2 regions of the Marinomonas sp. GJ51-14 genome follow, and region 2 is predicted to be linked to the other one. Evidence: predicted binding sites of a transcription regulator. Region 2 holds the regulator's gene; the other holds the start of a gene.
The links. The regulator FNR, encoded in region 2, switches genes on or off when oxygen is low (the NO sensors DNR and NnrR bind a similar motif). The targets are predictions, from matches to a motif close to TTGATNTANATCAA.

Region 1 (8,213 bases), 1.4 Mb from region 2:
CTATGCCGCCTTCTTGAGCCAAAGCAATCGCCATGCGATGTTCGGTAACAGTATCCATTGCGGAAGACGTAAGCGGAATATTCAGCTCAATGTCTTTCGTGATTTTAGTTTTGAGGCTAACATCCTTCGGAAGAACTTCAGAATAGCCGGGGATAAGCAATACGTCATCAAACGTTAGGGCTTCTTGCACGATTCGTAACATAATAGGGGAGTTTCCAATGCCAACAAGGGTGTTAAGATGGCAAGTAATTCTACTCCTATAGTTGCATTCGGTAAATCAAAACCACGAGAGATTGATGAATAATTTTACAACTTCTGCCTCACAAGAAACTGCATTTAGCGTCTCGCAACTAAATAAGCAGATTCAACAGCTACTTGAAGCCAGTTTACCTTGGATTTTAGTGGAAGGTGAAATCTCCAATCTGGCCAAGCCAGGATCAGGACATTGGTACTTTTCACTCAAAGATGACAAAGCCCAAATCCGCTGCGCCATGTTCAAAAGTAAAAATAACGCCGTTCGTTTTCGCCCAAAAGACGGTGACAAAGTTCGATTACGCGCCAGAGTCACTTTTTATGGGCCACGCGGAGATTGCCAACTCAGCGTAGAAAGCATGGAATCCGCCGGTGAAGGCGCCCTTCAACAAGCGTTCGAAAGATTAAAAGCCAACTTACAACTTGAAGGACTGTTTGACGCATCCCATAAAAAGCCATTGCCAACCAAACCAGAGCGCGTTGCTATTATTACCTCTCCTGTTGGTGCTGCTGTACGAGATATGATTATTGCGTTTCGTCGACGCTTTCCCTTAACGGAGCTCACAATTCTACCTTCATTAGTACAAGGCCAAGACGCTGCAAAAAATATTTTAAGACAACTACAACGAGCAGACGACAGCAGTCATTTCGACGCTATAGTTCTTGGTCGTGGCGGCGGTTCACTGGAAGACTTATGGAGTTTCAACGATGAAGCCTTAGCCAGAGCCGTCTTTCATGCCAAAACACCGATTGTTTCAGCGGTAGGTCATGAAACAGACTTCACCATTACAGACTTTGTCGCTGACGTTCGCGCTGCCACACCGACGGCCGCCGCCGAATTACTCAGCCCAGACCGTAATCAACTGATTAGACAAATTGAGCAACAGGAAAAACAGTTGATTCGACGCATGTCTCGCATTCTCGAACAAAGCCAACAACAACTTGATTTCACGACAAAACGCATTCGCCACCCGAAAGAGCGAATTGATCAACAACAAAGTCAGCTCAATCAGCTGATACATCGCCTACAGCAAAACATTCAACGTAAAGTGTCAGAGCAACATATTCAGACGAGCAACATCACCCACCGACTTGAGAGAAACAGTCCTACTCGTCGCATCAACCAAGAAAGACAAACACTCAACAACATAGACACGCGACTTGCTCACGCCCTACGCAACAACTTAACCAGCAAACAAACCGCTTTTGCTCGCATCATCGACAAACTCAACCTCGTCAGTCCGCTCAATACCTTATCTCGCGGCTACGCCATCGCATCGAAAGATGAACAAGTAATTCGCTCTATTAATGATGTAGAGAAAGGTGATGCTATTAAAGTCAGAGTTCAAGATGGTGAAGTCAGCTGTACTGTTAAAACGACTAAAGCTGTAAGCTAACTTGAGTTGAATTAGACCAAAAACAAGAAACACGTTCGCTCCACGCGCAAGCGCGAAAAGTCGCGCCACTGTGTTTCTTATTTTTCTCCATAGTTATTAAAAGGAAGCAATAACATGTTTACGAACGACGCTATAAACTGGTCTGCCCCTAAAAGTATAGACGACGAAGACTTTCCGAAAGACACGCTCGACCGAGTGAAGTACGCGCAGTTCTTAACGCAGTTTTTAGTCGATCAAGGTTGTGATGCTTCCACCGATAAAAAACAAAATTATGTACTTAACCTCAATTCAGAATGGGGTTCTGGTAAAACTTACTTTCTTAAGCGTTGGTCAGAGGACTTAAAGCCACACTTCCCTGTTGTATACATCGATGCATGGAAACAAGACTATTCCGATGATCCGTTAATGACGGTTATTTCTTCTGTGATAAATCAGCTTAGAGAGCAAGCTGGTATAGATGTAAAGAAATCTGATTTTGCAATTCCTAACAAGGTTGTTGGCTTATTAAAAGCAGCGGCGCCAGCCCTAATAAAAACATTTTCTAAGAAGTACTTTGGTGATGAAGACTTCATCGATTTAAGTGACGTAGCTGCAGACGCTGTTACACACTTACTCGATGAACACGAAGAAAAGTCACAAGCAATTGACGATTTAAAAACCAGCGTTGCTGAATGGGTTTCTTTTATTACAGACAATCCAGAAGACGAAAAAACATATCCCGCTTTCATTTTCATCGATGAGTTAGATCGTTGTCGACCAAGTTATGCCGTAGAAATGCTGGAAACCATCAAACATATTTTTGATATCGAAGGCATTGTCTTCGTAGTTGCAACAGATACAGAACAACTACAACATGCAGTCAAAGCCATTTATGGTGAAGGTTTCGATGCGCGACTTTATCTTGGTCGGTTTTTCAACAGCCGATTCAGTTTAAAAGCGCCTGACCTAAAAGACTTCTTAGAAGTCCATGTGGATTACACAAAATTATCGGGTGAATACTTAGAACAAAAAGGTATAAAAATTCTGCCACCCAACCCAGATGGCAAAGTGACGTTAGGTAATATTGCTGTAATTTTAGATGCCTTCGATATGCTACCAAGAACAGCAATCCAAATTACTGATCGAGTAATAGCCACGCTATCAAATATGCCGGCTGGATCTAAAATTGATATTTTGATGCTGACAACTTTATTATGTCTTAGAGAGGAAGACAGAGAAGTTTTTTTAAAAGTCACCTCTAATTCATATTTTTATAAGCTTCCAAATACTCAATCCGTAGGTATTATTGGTCATCTTAAATACCGCTTCAAAGATCATAAATCTATAATGAAATTCCATTTCGTACCCCAGACAAGTTTTCCTTATTTAAGAACCTCAAAGCAGGCTAATGTACTTAATCCTTATCTTGAGCAAACATACTGTTTAACTCTACTGAAATATTTTGAAGGGACCTTTTCGCTATTTTTTGAAAAAAAGAACCACTCACTTAAAGACATAGAAGCCAATCTAATAACTTACTATGGACAAACTATGAACACCGAAGTAGGTTCATCATGGTTACAAGCCCTATATTACAAAGGTAATTTTAACGAAGTAACACTTGATCAATACAAGGATTATGTCGAACTCGCTTCTGCTTTAGATTGGATCGATGGCGACACAAGTTCTGATGACGCTTAAATAAGCGTCATCCTCACAACCCATACCTTTCTATTTTTTTGATTAATCCCTGTCTTGAGATACCGAGCTGTTTAGCAGCTTGAGTTCGATTACCTTGGCTTTTCTCTAAGGCGTGGTGAATCAGGCGAATTTCCAGCTCTCGAACTTGCTCGTCTAAGGTGGCTTCACTAATAGATGAATCAGAGATAAGTTGCGACTTGCTTATGCGATCAATACTAGGATAAAGAAGCTGAATATCGTCCATGCTAATGCGCCCTTCTGGACAAATAGACGCGACGCTTTCTAACGCATTTTTTAGCTCACGGACATTACCAGGCCAAGTTTGGTCTCGAAACCATTGCAACGCCTCTGAGCTAAGTTGTAAGTTTTTGGACTGCTGAGATTGCAAGCGATGCAGAAAAGCTTGCAGTAATACGGGAACGTCTTCCAATCGATCAGACAGAGATTGTGTTTCAATGTTTACGCCTTTAATTCGATAGTATAAATCTTCTCGAAAACTGCCTTCTTGAACCTTCCCTAGTAAATCCGCATTAGTGGCAGACACAACACGAATGTCGATGTGTTTTTGCTCTCGTCCGCCAACAGGGAAAAACGTGCCTTCTTGCAACACTCGTAGCAGTTTTACTTGCATCGCCAGTGGCATTTCGCCGATCTCGTCCAAGAATAATGTGCCGCCATCCGCAAGACTGAGCAAGCCGACTTTGTCTTTTTCCGCGCCGGTAAATGCGCCTTTCATGTAACCAAATAATTCACTTTCCAATAAATCAGCAGGAATCGCGCCACAATGAACAGAGACAAACGCTTTGCTCGCTCTGTGGCTCAAGTCATGCAAGGTGCGTGAAATCACTTCTTTGCCTGTGCCCGATGGCCCAGTGACCAAAACACGCACGTCTGTTGGCGCAATGCGTTCGATTAAGGCACGGATTTTTTGTGAACTCGCAGAGTGACCAATATAAGACGCCGCACCTTGAGATTGTTGTGTCGACTGTTTGAGCTGGTTTAATTCCCGCTCCAAGGTAGTTTTGGTGATAGCTCGGCGAACCACAACAGCCAACATATCAGGATCAATGGGCTTGGCGATGAAATCCCAAGCGCCAAGGGAAACGGCTTTTAACGCCAAGTCACGGTCTGCGTTACCAGTGATAATAATCACGGGGCGACCGTCAAAGTCTGACAAAGAATCCAAAGTCACTTGAGGATCAAAATGCGGTGGCATGGAAAGGTCGAGCAAGACTAAATCCGCATCGAATTTGCCGATCACATCACGCGCTTCTTCTAAGCTGCCAGCGGTTTTGACGTGATAATCTTGGTTCGCTAACCAACGACTGGCTAATTCTCGAAACGCTGGCTCATCATCGACCAGTAGAATTTTATTTTGCATCATGTTCTTCCTTCCGTTGAGGCAAGACTATTTCGAAAGTGACAGGCCAGTTCGTATCAGAACGATGACGAATTCGGCCACCATGAGCATCAAGAATACGACGTACTATCGCTAAACCTAAGCCACTGCCGCCTGCTCGTTTCGTCACAAAAGGTTGAAACAGCGCCTCACCTTGTAAGTGTTCATCAATTTCTGGACCATTGTTATGCACTTGAATCACCAGCATTTCACCATCCGACTTTGCTTCGATGAATAACTTTCCTTCCGATTGATTACGTAAAAAAGCCGTGGCGTTATCAATCAAGTTAACAAAGACTTGCTGAAGGCGTTGAGGGTCTGCGTCTAGCTCAAGGGATTCGTCAATCTCTAACTCGTAACGAATATCGCCCAGCTGAGCTTGCGCTAATACGCTGGTAATTAAAGCCCGTAACGGCGTAGAGGAAATTTGCAATGTGAGTCCACCCGAATACACCAGCATGTCGCTCACTAAGCGGTCTGCTCTTTGTAATTGAATTTGAATGTGCTGGCGTGTTTCTGGCGGTGTATCGTAAGCCGCCATCGCAATAATGTTTAAGGGATTGCGCAATTCATGGGCCATGGCGGCAGACAAACTTCCCAACTCCACAAGATGTTTTTCATCAAGGCGTTTTCGTTCTGCCACAGCCAATGCCAACGACCGTTCAAGCAAACCGCAACTGGTCGAAAACAAAGAAGCAAAAACCTCTGCGGTTAATCGCATTCCCGGACTCGCATCGTCCCAACCCAACAAGACGAAACGCCAGTCGGATTCAGAACGAGATACGTTTAAGGCTAATTCATGACTGCTATCAAGGTGTTTACTAGAATTTTCATCTGGTTTTTTATCAGCATAATCGGCGGCGCTAAAATCCAGCTTTATGGTCACGTTACGTCTGATCTGAGAAGAAAGTAAGCCTTCACCAACTTTTATTAATTGCTGCCAATCTTGTGCTTCTTTTAACTGACTAGACCAAGTATCCAAGACGGTTTCATTTAATACTGCACCGGGGTAAATCAATTTTGAAATCAAACGATTGAGCGGCTGATAAATCAATGCTGACATCACCAGAATCAATAAAGAATACAACCACAGTTGCCAGCTCGGAACATTCGCCAAAGCCTGTAAACCAATCCGTCCAGACACCACACTCATTACGGCGATTAAACACAAAATCACCAACATCATCGCCACCCAAAGCAAGGCACGATTGGCAAACGCATTCACTGAAAGGATTTGGTAACGAACAACGCCATAAACCAAAAGCAACAAATAGGTTGGCAGTAACAACATTGGATAAGGAAACCAACTGATGCCAAAAGAAGGGAAAACAAAGCTAGTAGCTAATAATAAGCCCCAAGCACCAACGCCAAACATAGCGAGAATCGAGCGTTTCTTATTGCCAGAATGACGGTACCAACCGAACAACAACACCCCATGGGCCAAGATACCAATCAATACGGTGTAAACCAGATTCAATAAACCGGCATCCGTAAAGACAAAAAAGGAACGCGTATCCGGCGTGCTAATGGCATCCCCACCGCCCGTCCACCAGCTTTCTAACACCACAACAAAACTCATTAAATAAAACCAAGGAATAGCCTGATGAAGCCGATCAAGAAACGTTTCTTTTGCGGCTCCTGAATTCACAAAACGAATGGCAAAATGCAGAAAGAATGTTGGCATTAGCGGATTGGCGAGAATAATAAAAATACCAAGGCGGTCATAACCTTGGAACAGGATTACATGACCAAAACACCAAATCGCCATCATGATGGCAAAACCCGCCAATGCCTGTAGATCGCCTTGATTTCGAGCACGCCATAACAGCCAAGCTGCAACTAAAAAGCCACATACACTAGACACCAACATGGCGACTTCAAACATTAATGAGAGCGTCACAACTGTAAACCTCGTTTACACCATAAATAGAGAGAAATCGTAAACTTCTTTTACGATATTAGCAAAAATAAAATAATACCTTTAAAAATCAATCAGATAAAAATCTATAAACATTGGCCTATCAATTGCTATCACTCTACTGAGTCTTTTGATCTATCTCAATCTTTTATCTATTAACGGGGCAAGCGTTATGAATACTGGCTTTTTTATGACTGAAATCATCGCACTTTTTAGCATTGTGGGTTTGGCGTTACTTCCATTGGCATATCAACAACTGCGCACTATCAGAATCAACAAGAAGTTCTGACACTGTGTGTAATGTTTTAAACCTATCTTACTAACTGAAGCCTGATACAGGCTTCCTATTCATTATTGGAATAACAATGGATCTCGACGTCGCTATCTTATCCCGACTCCAGTTTGCCTTTACTGTGAGTTTCCACATCATTTTCCCGAGTATCACGATCGGCCTTGCTACGCTGATTGCGATCTGGGAAGGCTTATGGCTAAAAACCCATAACCCGTATTATTTACAGCTGGCTAAATTCTGGATCAAACCCTTTGCGATTACCTTTGGCATGGGCGTCGTTTCTGGGATTGTGCTGTCTTATGAGTTCGGCACGAACTTCTCCAAGTTCTCTGAAATCACTGGCGCTGTTTTAGGGCCATTGATGGCCTATGAAGTGCTAACGGCATTTTTTATGGAAGCAGGTTTCCTTGGGGTCATGTTATTTGGCTGGCAACGGGTGGGTCGAAAACTTCACTTCTTTTCAACCATGGTCGTTATGATCGGCACTTGGTTTTCTGCATTCTGGATCATTGTGGCGAATTCTTGGATGCAAACGCCAACAGGCTACAAAATTGTCGAAGGCAAGTTTGAAGTGGAAAGTTGGATGGAAGTTATTTTCAACCCTTCTATGCCGTACCGACTTACTCACATGGTCATGGCGTCACTGATTACTGCAACCTTTCTTGTCGCAGGTATTAGCGCCTATTACTTGCTGAAAAAGAAAAACATTCCTTTTGCGAAAAAAGGCCTGTCTATGTGTATGTGGTTTGCCTTAGTGCTGACACCACTACAAGCTTGGATTGGTGACATGCACGGCTTGAACGTACAAGAACATCAGCCAACTAAATTGGCAGCAATGGAAGGCATTTGGGACGCAAAAGAAGAAAACGTGCCTCTGTTGCTTTTCGCAATGCCAAACATGGAAACAGAATCCAATGATTACGAAGTAGGCATTCCAAACCTTGGCAGTCTCATTCTTACCCATTCTTGGGACGGTGCGGTACAAGGTTTAAAAGCCGTTCCGCCAGAAGACAGACCTTATGTGCCATTAGTATTTTGGTCATTCCGCGTCATGGTCGGTATTGGTTTTGGTATGTTGGGCATCGCGTTATTGGCTCTGGTTTTACGTCGAAAAGATCGCCTATTTGAAAACAAGCCCTTTCTGGCTTTGGTGGCTTTATTCACACCGTCTGGAGTCATTGCCGTCTTGGCAGGTTGGTATGTGGTTGAAATTGGCCGTCAGCCTTGGATTGTTTATAACTTAGTGCGTACGTCGGAAATTGTCTCCCCATTACC
Region 2 (8,213 bases):
TTATCTAGTCGACCTAAAGAAAAATTGGAGCAAAATAAGCTCCAGAAACGTCTCCGTAGATTAACGGGCCAAGCTATTGCTGACTTCAATATGATTGAAGAGGGTGATAAAGTTATGGTTTGTTTGTCTGGTGGTAAAGACTCTTACACAATGCTAGAAATCTTAAGGAACCTGCAAGCCAGTGCTCCAATTGATTTTAGTATTATTGCTGTCAATCTAGATCAAAAGCAGCCCGGCTTTCCAGAACATATTCTTCCTGCATACCTAAAAGGTCTGGGGGTAGATTTTCATATTCTGGAACGTGATACTTACAGCATAGTAAAAGAAATCGTTCCAGAAGGAAAAACCACTTGTGGTTTATGCTCTCGTCTAAGACGTGGTTCCTTGTATGGTTTTGCTGAAGAAATTGGTGCTACCAAAATTGCTCTAGGTCATCATAGAGATGACATTTTAGAAACAATGTTTCTAAATATGTTTTTTGGCGGAAAATTGAAATCCATGCCGCCAAAATTACTGAGTGATGATGGTAAGCATGTTGTTATCCGTCCTTTAGCATATTGCAAAGAAAAAGACATAGAGGCATTTGCCCTTATGAAAGAATATCCGATTATTCCTTGTAATCTTTGCGGTTCACAGGATAATTTACAAAGACAGGTTATTAAAGACATGTTGAAAAAATGGGAAAAAGACTTCCCAGGTAGAACAGATTCTATGTTCACTGCTCTTCAAAATGTGGTTCCATCACATCTAGCAGACAAAGAATTATTTGATTTCAAAGGTTTAAAGCAAATACCATCTGCTTTTGATCGATTAAATATTATTTCATTATAGGATAATAGAAATGAATATTATGCATAAAGCTTTATTGTTAACATTTGGCATTTTAGGGTCTTCTTTTGTTAATGCGTCAACGGCAGGAGTCAGTTTAACTAATGAGACTGTGCAAGGTGATGTTAATTTAGATTTAGGTAGTTTTGGTCTTAATGCTGGCGTAACTCATGATTCAGATGAAAACTCATCTACAGGTCATATTGGTTTAACTGTAGAAGATTCTGAAGGAGATGGCGGACCGCTACAAGTTGGATTAGGGGTTCGTTTGTATGTTATTGATGCAGACTTGAATGATGATGAAAATGAAGTATCAGCTGCTCTTAGTCTTGGCGGCTGGTATCGTTATACACTTCAACAAGCAAATCGTTTAAGCATTTATGGCTCTCTATACTACTCTCCAGAAGTATTATCTTTTTCTAACTTAGACCATATGTATACTTATGATCTTCGTCTTGAATACATGACGATGCGCAATTCTCGTGCTTACATTCGTTATGGTAATACTGTTATTGTTTATGATGATGATAGTCGTAAGGAAATTAACAAAGGCTTCTCCGTTGGTGCTGTTGTTGATTTTTAAAAAAACGATTATGGATATAAGACAAATAAAAAAAGGTGGCTCATGCCACCTTTTTTTATTTGTCTTATTCTATTTTACGTTAGCTACAATTATAAAATTATTCACCATCATAAGCACAAAGACAAAAGACCGGGATGTCACTGTCTCTTAACTTTTGGCTACCGCCTAAATCTGGTAAATCAATAATAGCAGCTACTTCTTTTATATTAGCGCCTTGTTGTGTTAGAAGTTTTATTGCTGCGAAGAGTGTTCCACCTGTTGCAATTAAATCATCAAATAACAAAACTTCATCGCCAGCTTTGACTGCACCTTCTTGGATTTCTAATTCCGCTTCACCATACTCTAAATCGTATTTTTGTGAAATAGTTTTACCTGGAAGCTTACCTTTCTTACGCACTAAAATAAGAGGTTTTTGAAGCTCATAAGCAAGTACGGCAGCAATCAAAAAACCACGAGCATCAATACAAGCAATATGTGTAATATCCGTAGACATATATCGGTGAACATAGGCGTCAACAACCATCCTCATACCTTTAGGATCACTAAAGATAGGAGTAATATCACGAAAACTAATGCCTTCTTTTGGCCAGTCTTCCACTGTTTGTATTAGTGATTTAACATAAAAATCATCGTAGAGCATATTTAGTAACGCCTTAATTTATCGATCAAATGTTGGCGATTTTACCACAATCACTCGCAATCCCAACGAGTTTTTGCATTTCTGGGAAGTCGACTATCTCAATTTCTTTGCCATCTACATGTATTAGCTCATTTTTCTGGAAGCGGGTAATGACGCGGCTTACAGTTTCGACAGCAAGTCCAAGATAGTTTCCTATTTCTCCACGGGACATAGAAAGTCGAAAAGAGCTTGCAGAATAGCCGCGTTTTTTGAATCGGTTGGATAGATTTAGTAAAAAAGAAGCTACTTTTTCATCCGCATTTTTCTTACCAAGCAATACCATCATTTGTTGATCGTCAGAAATTTTTCGACTCATCACTTTAAATAATTGATGTCTTAACGATGGTATTTGTGCGGATAGCTCTTCTAAATGGCTGAACGGGATTTCGCAAACTGTCGTTGTTTCCAATGCTTTAGCAGAAACCGGGTAAGTGCTCGAATCTATACCGCTTAGACCAACCAACTCACTAGGACAATAAAAACCAGTAATTTGTTCTTCACCATAGGATGTAATGTTAAAGGTTTTTAATGTCCCAGAGCGAACAGCATAAACCGAATCAAAGATTTCCCCTTGGCGAAAAAGAAATTCTCCTTTTTTTAACGGTTTCTTACGTTCGATAATTTGATCTAGCTTATTGATGTCTTCATCTGCTAGGGCAATAGGCAGACAGAGAGCACTCAAACTACAATTTTGGCATTGAGATGTAAGAGTACTGTTAAAACGTGTCTGTGCGTGTGTTGTTGACATGTGAATCTCCCTGACCTGAATTTATATAACTTTTGAGTATTTTATACTGTTGTTCAAATACTTATCGAAAACCATACAAATACAGCGAATAAGCAATCTACCTCGGTCTGTAACGTTAATAATGGTCTGCATTCCATTATCTTTTATTTCGATCATACCATCTTCGATCATAGGTATAAGATTATCAACTTCTTCTGCAAAATATTCAAAAAAACTAATATTATATTTTTGTTCGATAGTACCTGTATTTAATTCAAATTGAGCAATAAGCGTCATAATGACTTGGTGACGAACTCTGTCATCAAAATTACTAATGTAACCTCTATTGATAGGTAGTTGACCCTTTTCAATACTGTGTTGATATTGATCTAAATCTGTATAGTTTTGGATATAAACGCCATCTAGGTCACTAATAGCAGAGACACCAAATGCAACTAGGTCAGTACCTGCGTGAGTGGTATAGCCTTGGAAGTTGCGCTGTAACATACCTTGTTTTTGAGCTTTAGCTAAAGTGTCATTAGGTTTTGCAAAATGATCCATACCTATGTATTCATAACCAGATGAAATTAGATATTCAATGCTCATCCTTAATAATTCAACTTTAATACTAGGTATAGGAAGGCTTTCATCAAGTATTCGTTTTTGAGCTTTAAAACGTTCAGGTAAATGGGCGTAATTAAAAAGAGATATACGATCTGGAGACAAAGCAATTACCTTGTCTAAAGTATCTCTAAAACCCTCAATGGATTGAAACGGTAAACCATAGATCAAATCAAAATTAATTGATTTAATGCCCATTGCACGAGCATCCTCCACAAGATCTGCTACCATTTTAACTGGTTGGACTCGATGTATGGCTGCTTGAACCTTACTGTCAAAATCTTGAACGCCAACACTAATTCTATTTATCCCCATTTCAGTGAACAACTTAAGTTTGGATGGCGTTATTTCTCTAGGATCTATTTCTATACTGTAATCTTGAGAGCCATCATTAATAAGGTTGAAATGCTGGTTTATTATATCAAATAGACAGCGAATGAGGTCTTCTGTGAGGAAAGTAGGTGTTCCACCGCCAAAGTGAAGCTGTGTAACTTGCCTCGAATGATCTAGCATCAAACTACGCAATCTCATCTCTTCACCAAGTAATTCAACATACTCAGCACCTTTCTCATATTGCTTGGTCACAATTTTGTTGCAAGCACAGTAATAACAAAGGTGAGCACAAAACGGGATATGGAAGTATAAACTAAGAGCTTTATCTGAAGGCATCATCATTTTATCGATTAAAGCGATTTTACTGATGCCTGTATTAAATTGTGGTGCTGTTGGGTAAGACGTATATCTAGGTCCTGATAAATCGTACTTACTAACGAGTGAAGAATCCCAAATCATGATTTGTTCCTATTAAAATTTCTAATAGAAGTTTACTCCTTAGCAATCAGGAGTTTTCTGATCCAGATCAAGGATATTAACCTGTTAAGAAAATAAGGCATTTGGTAAATTAGGTTGGATAAGGTGCCCTGTAACCATATAATCACCATCAATATTATTTTTAGTAAATATATTCATGGAAAACATATCTTTTTACCTTGCTCATGGAGCAGGTGCCGGCCACAGCAATGCATTTTTGAATGAACTTGGTGTTGCGATTACAAAAACAATGAATCAAGAAGTCATTCCTGTTACTTTTTCTTATATGAAAGAGCAAGAAAAGACGGCTAAAAAAAGACCACCGCCACCATTTAAGTATCTTGTTCCTGAATTCGCAGATTTCATAGCAGAAGATGAGGCTTGTATTGTCGCAGGTAAGTCTATGGGAGGGCGTGTGGCAACTCAGCTGTCTAGTCTACCTATGGTAAAAGCCATTGTTTGTTTTGGTTTTCCTTTTTATCCAGCAAGTAAGCCTGAAAAAAACAGACTATCTTTTCTTGATAACCTTCAGGTGCCTTGTTTAATAATTCAAGGGACAAGAGATCAACTAGGGTCATACGATTGGGTAAGCCAGCAGTCTCTACCAGAAAACGTAACTGTTATTTGGGTAGAAGGGGCTGATCACGACTTCAGAACCTTGAAGAAACAAAATCAAAGTATCACTGACACTATTTCAAACCTTGCTGAAATAACACAGAATTGGCTTAATCATAGTGTTAAATCAACCATTTAAAAAAACAAAAATATTGGTCTAATTTATATAGAAGAGAATTAATATGGAACACCAAGCTTTGCTTGATGCAACTGGCTTACTTTGTCCTGAGCCAGTCATGATGCTACATGTGGAAATGCGAAAAATAGAATCAAAAAGTGTACTTAAAGTCATTGCTACAGACCCATCTACGACACGAGATATTCCCAAGTTTTGCCAGTTTCTTGGTCATAAACTAATAAATCAAGTACAGGATGGAGAGACTTATTACTATTGGATAGAGAAGAAATAAGATTAATCAAAAATACCTCCATATTCCAAATATGGAGGTATTTTAATCACTTTATTAAGTCTTGTTATGCAACCTTAAGATTTCTACTTTGAAATTTTTGACCTAAAATTGCACTGTGATAAGTGTGCTCAAAACTAGAAAAAGCGACATCAACCTCTAATCTAAGTTGGCGCACAATATCATTAGATGAGATCAGACCTCGTATTGCTTTTGTCTCTTCATCAATTACTAATAAATGTTGTAACTTATTTTCCCTTTGGCTGTATAGAAGTGACTCGATATCTGAATTTTTAAGTGATGTGTATGATAATGCCAATAAAGTTTCTTTCGGTCTCATTAAATCAGCAACCATTAATTCAGATCGTTTATATCCATCAGCAACCCGTTTAATGAATACATCTTCAGATAAATCCTCAAGACTGATCACGCCGACAAAGTGATTGGTTGAATCAACCACTATTTTCATGCGTACATGTTCTTTTTTCATTAACTGAACCAATGTGTCAGCTCGGGTATTCGACTCAATAACACGAGGGCCAGCGGTTTTGAAATCTGTTAAAACGGATAGCGCTGAAGAATAAATGTTGGTGTTTTCGTAAGCCGTAGGCCAAGTAAGATCGTTAACATTTTTTGTAGAAACATAAGTTAATGTTTTCATGATAAAACCCCAATAAAAAATAAATGAATAAAATGGGTGAGTTATATCAGTAGAGAAGGTGGTGCTCTTGGGTTAATACTGCCGTTAACTTTTTTTGTATTAGGCAGATAGTAATAAAAAAAATGTTTAAACGAAGATGAGGTATTAGCCTCTAGAGTCAAAAAAGAAGGTGCAAGATAACTGTTGTCAGATCCTAACTCTTGATCTGGCGCAATGACTTCATTAAAACGTTGTTCTACAGTAGGTTCCAACCAACGTAGCTGACTTACTTCTTGAGCACTGGCTCGTTGAGATATCGTCAATAAAGACGATAAAACCACAGCAATGATCATAAGTAATTGAGTTTTCATGGTAAGAACTAAACCTTATCTTAACTAAGTATACGTTTTTTCTATTTAATCAATATATGCTTACCATCTTATAAATCCCAGTCTTTTTTAAACAAATGACCTTTCTTTCCATGATCCTGCACTTTATTAATCAAGTATGACTTACTTGAGTGAAGTTTGATCTAGATCGTCTTTATTTTTTAGTAACTCAGCTAATCTGAATAGGTAAAAATCATTCATCCTCTTAGGAGAGTATTATGAAAGCTGCTGTTGCAAACACATTTGGTTCTATTCTTAAAATTGAAGACATCGCAAAACCTAAAATAGAGCCCCATCAAATACTCGTTAAAATTCATGCCTGTGGTGTTTGCCATACAGATCTTCATGCTTGTCATGGAGATTGGCCAGTTAAACCTACATTACCATTAGTTCCTGGTCATGAAGGCGTGGGCGAGGTGGTTGAAGTTGGTAGTGCCGTTACTCACATCAAAAACGGTGACCGCGTTGGCATTCCTTGGCTCTATAGTGCTTGTGGTCATTGCGAATACTGTTTAAGTGGTAGAGAAAGTTTGTGTCTAGTGCAAGAAAATGCAGGATACTCGGTAAATGGTAGTTATGCTGAGTACTGTGCGGCTCATGCGGATTATGTTGTAAAAGTGCCCGAAGGTTTAAATTATGTAGATGCAGCACCATTATTTTGTGCTGGAGTTACCACTTATAAAGCCCTCAAAGTATCTGAGGCGAAACCTGGGGATTGGGTCGCTATTTTTGGTATTGGTGGTTTAGGGCACTTGGCAGTTCAATATGCAATCGCTATGGGTTTACGAGTCGTTGCTGTTGATACGGGTAATGCAAAGCGAGAGTTAGCTATGTCACTTGGAGCTGAATACTATTTAGACTTTAAAACGGATGATATTGTCGCTGATATCATTACAAAGACTAGAGGAGTTCATGCAAGTGTATGTACTGCTGTTAGTAAGGTTGGCTTTAGACAAAGCTACGATGTTGTTCGACGTGGTGGCAAATGCGTATTAGTTGGTTTACCTCCAGAAGATATGCCATTGCCTATTTTCAACACAGTCCTAAATGGCGTGAGTGTTGTCGGCTCTATTGTTGGTACTCGAAAAGATCTAGAAGAGTGTTTGGAATTTGCTGCACGGGGTAAAGTAAAAGCCATTATAGAAGAGAAGAAACTCGAAAATATTAATGAAATTTTTGCTGATATGGAGAAGGGGGAAATTACAGGGCGTATTGTTCTTTCGATGTAAGCTTTCCTAATGCAAATAAGTTAAATTGATCTAAATAAACAAGAGCAAAGGCAATATAGCTGTCGCTCTTGTTTATTATGGCTATCTACTTTAAACCGTTACAGCAGGAAGCATAATGGTAGCTTCGCCTGTAACAACGACTTTACCTTCACATTCACACACAGTTTTTAATGTGGCACGGCGGCGACGCTCATTGATATCTGTCACAGTAATTGTGGTCACAACTTCTTGCCCAACAAAAACTGGGGAGCGGAACTTCAGCGTTTGCTCAAGATAAATACAGCCTGGCCCAGGTAGTTTGGTACCAATTGCGGCTGAAATGAAACCCGCCGTTAGCATGCCATGCGCGATAGGCTTACCAAATGAAGTCGTCGCTGCATATTCCGCATCCAAATGAACAGGGTTGGTATCGCCTGTAACGTCTGCAAAAGCTTGAACGTCAGTCTGAGTAACAACTTTTCGATACTCAACGTTTTGATCAAGAGAAAGTTGTTCTAATGTATATCCAGAAGTCATTACCTATCCTTATATTGTAATTTATCGCTATGGTACACTTTCGGCACATCATTCTTAAGAGGTATCTATGGTTAAGTTAGTAATTTTTGATTGGGATGGCACTTTATTCGACTCCATTGATACGATTTGCCAAAGTATGCTGCATGCAGCGCAATTAGCAAATGCACCA

Region 1: AC0L3Y_RS07815 (cytochrome ubiquinol oxidase subunit I) is a predicted target of FNR. The motif match lies at 6,777-6,790, and genes of this name have one in related genera.

What each region holds. Positions count from the first base shown of each region.
Region 1 is NZ_CM147879.1:1,606,928-1,615,140, reverse strand. Features, by position in the region: gene guaB (IMP dehydrogenase) at 1-202, opposite strand, end outside; gene xseA (exodeoxyribonuclease VII large subunit) at 297-1,649, shown strand; gene AC0L3Y_RS07830 (KAP family P-loop NTPase fold protein) at 1,764-3,329, shown strand; gene AC0L3Y_RS07825 (sigma-54-dependent transcriptional regulator) at 3,343-4,713, opposite strand; gene AC0L3Y_RS07820 (ATP-binding protein) at 4,700-6,628, opposite strand; gene AC0L3Y_RS07815 (cytochrome ubiquinol oxidase subunit I) at 7,012-8,213, shown strand, end outside.
Region 2 is NZ_CM147879.1:2,984,104-2,992,316, forward strand. Features, by position in the region: gene ttcA (tRNA 2-thiocytidine(32) synthetase TtcA) at 1-831, shown strand, start outside; gene AC0L3Y_RS14265 (YfaZ family outer membrane protein) at 842-1,411, shown strand; gene AC0L3Y_RS14270 (adenine phosphoribosyltransferase) at 1,509-2,051, opposite strand; gene fnr (fumarate/nitrate reduction transcriptional regulator Fnr) at 2,077-2,838, opposite strand; gene hemN (oxygen-independent coproporphyrinogen III oxidase) at 2,860-4,230, opposite strand; gene AC0L3Y_RS14285 (alpha/beta family hydrolase) at 4,406-5,002, shown strand; gene tusA (sulfurtransferase TusA) at 5,046-5,273, shown strand; gene AC0L3Y_RS14295 (CBS domain-containing protein) at 5,338-5,931, opposite strand; gene AC0L3Y_RS14300 (hypothetical protein) at 5,973-6,281, opposite strand; gene adhP (alcohol dehydrogenase AdhP) at 6,518-7,528, shown strand; gene AC0L3Y_RS14310 (MaoC family dehydratase) at 7,619-8,044, opposite strand; gene AC0L3Y_RS14315 (HAD-IA family hydrolase) at 8,112-8,213, shown strand, end outside.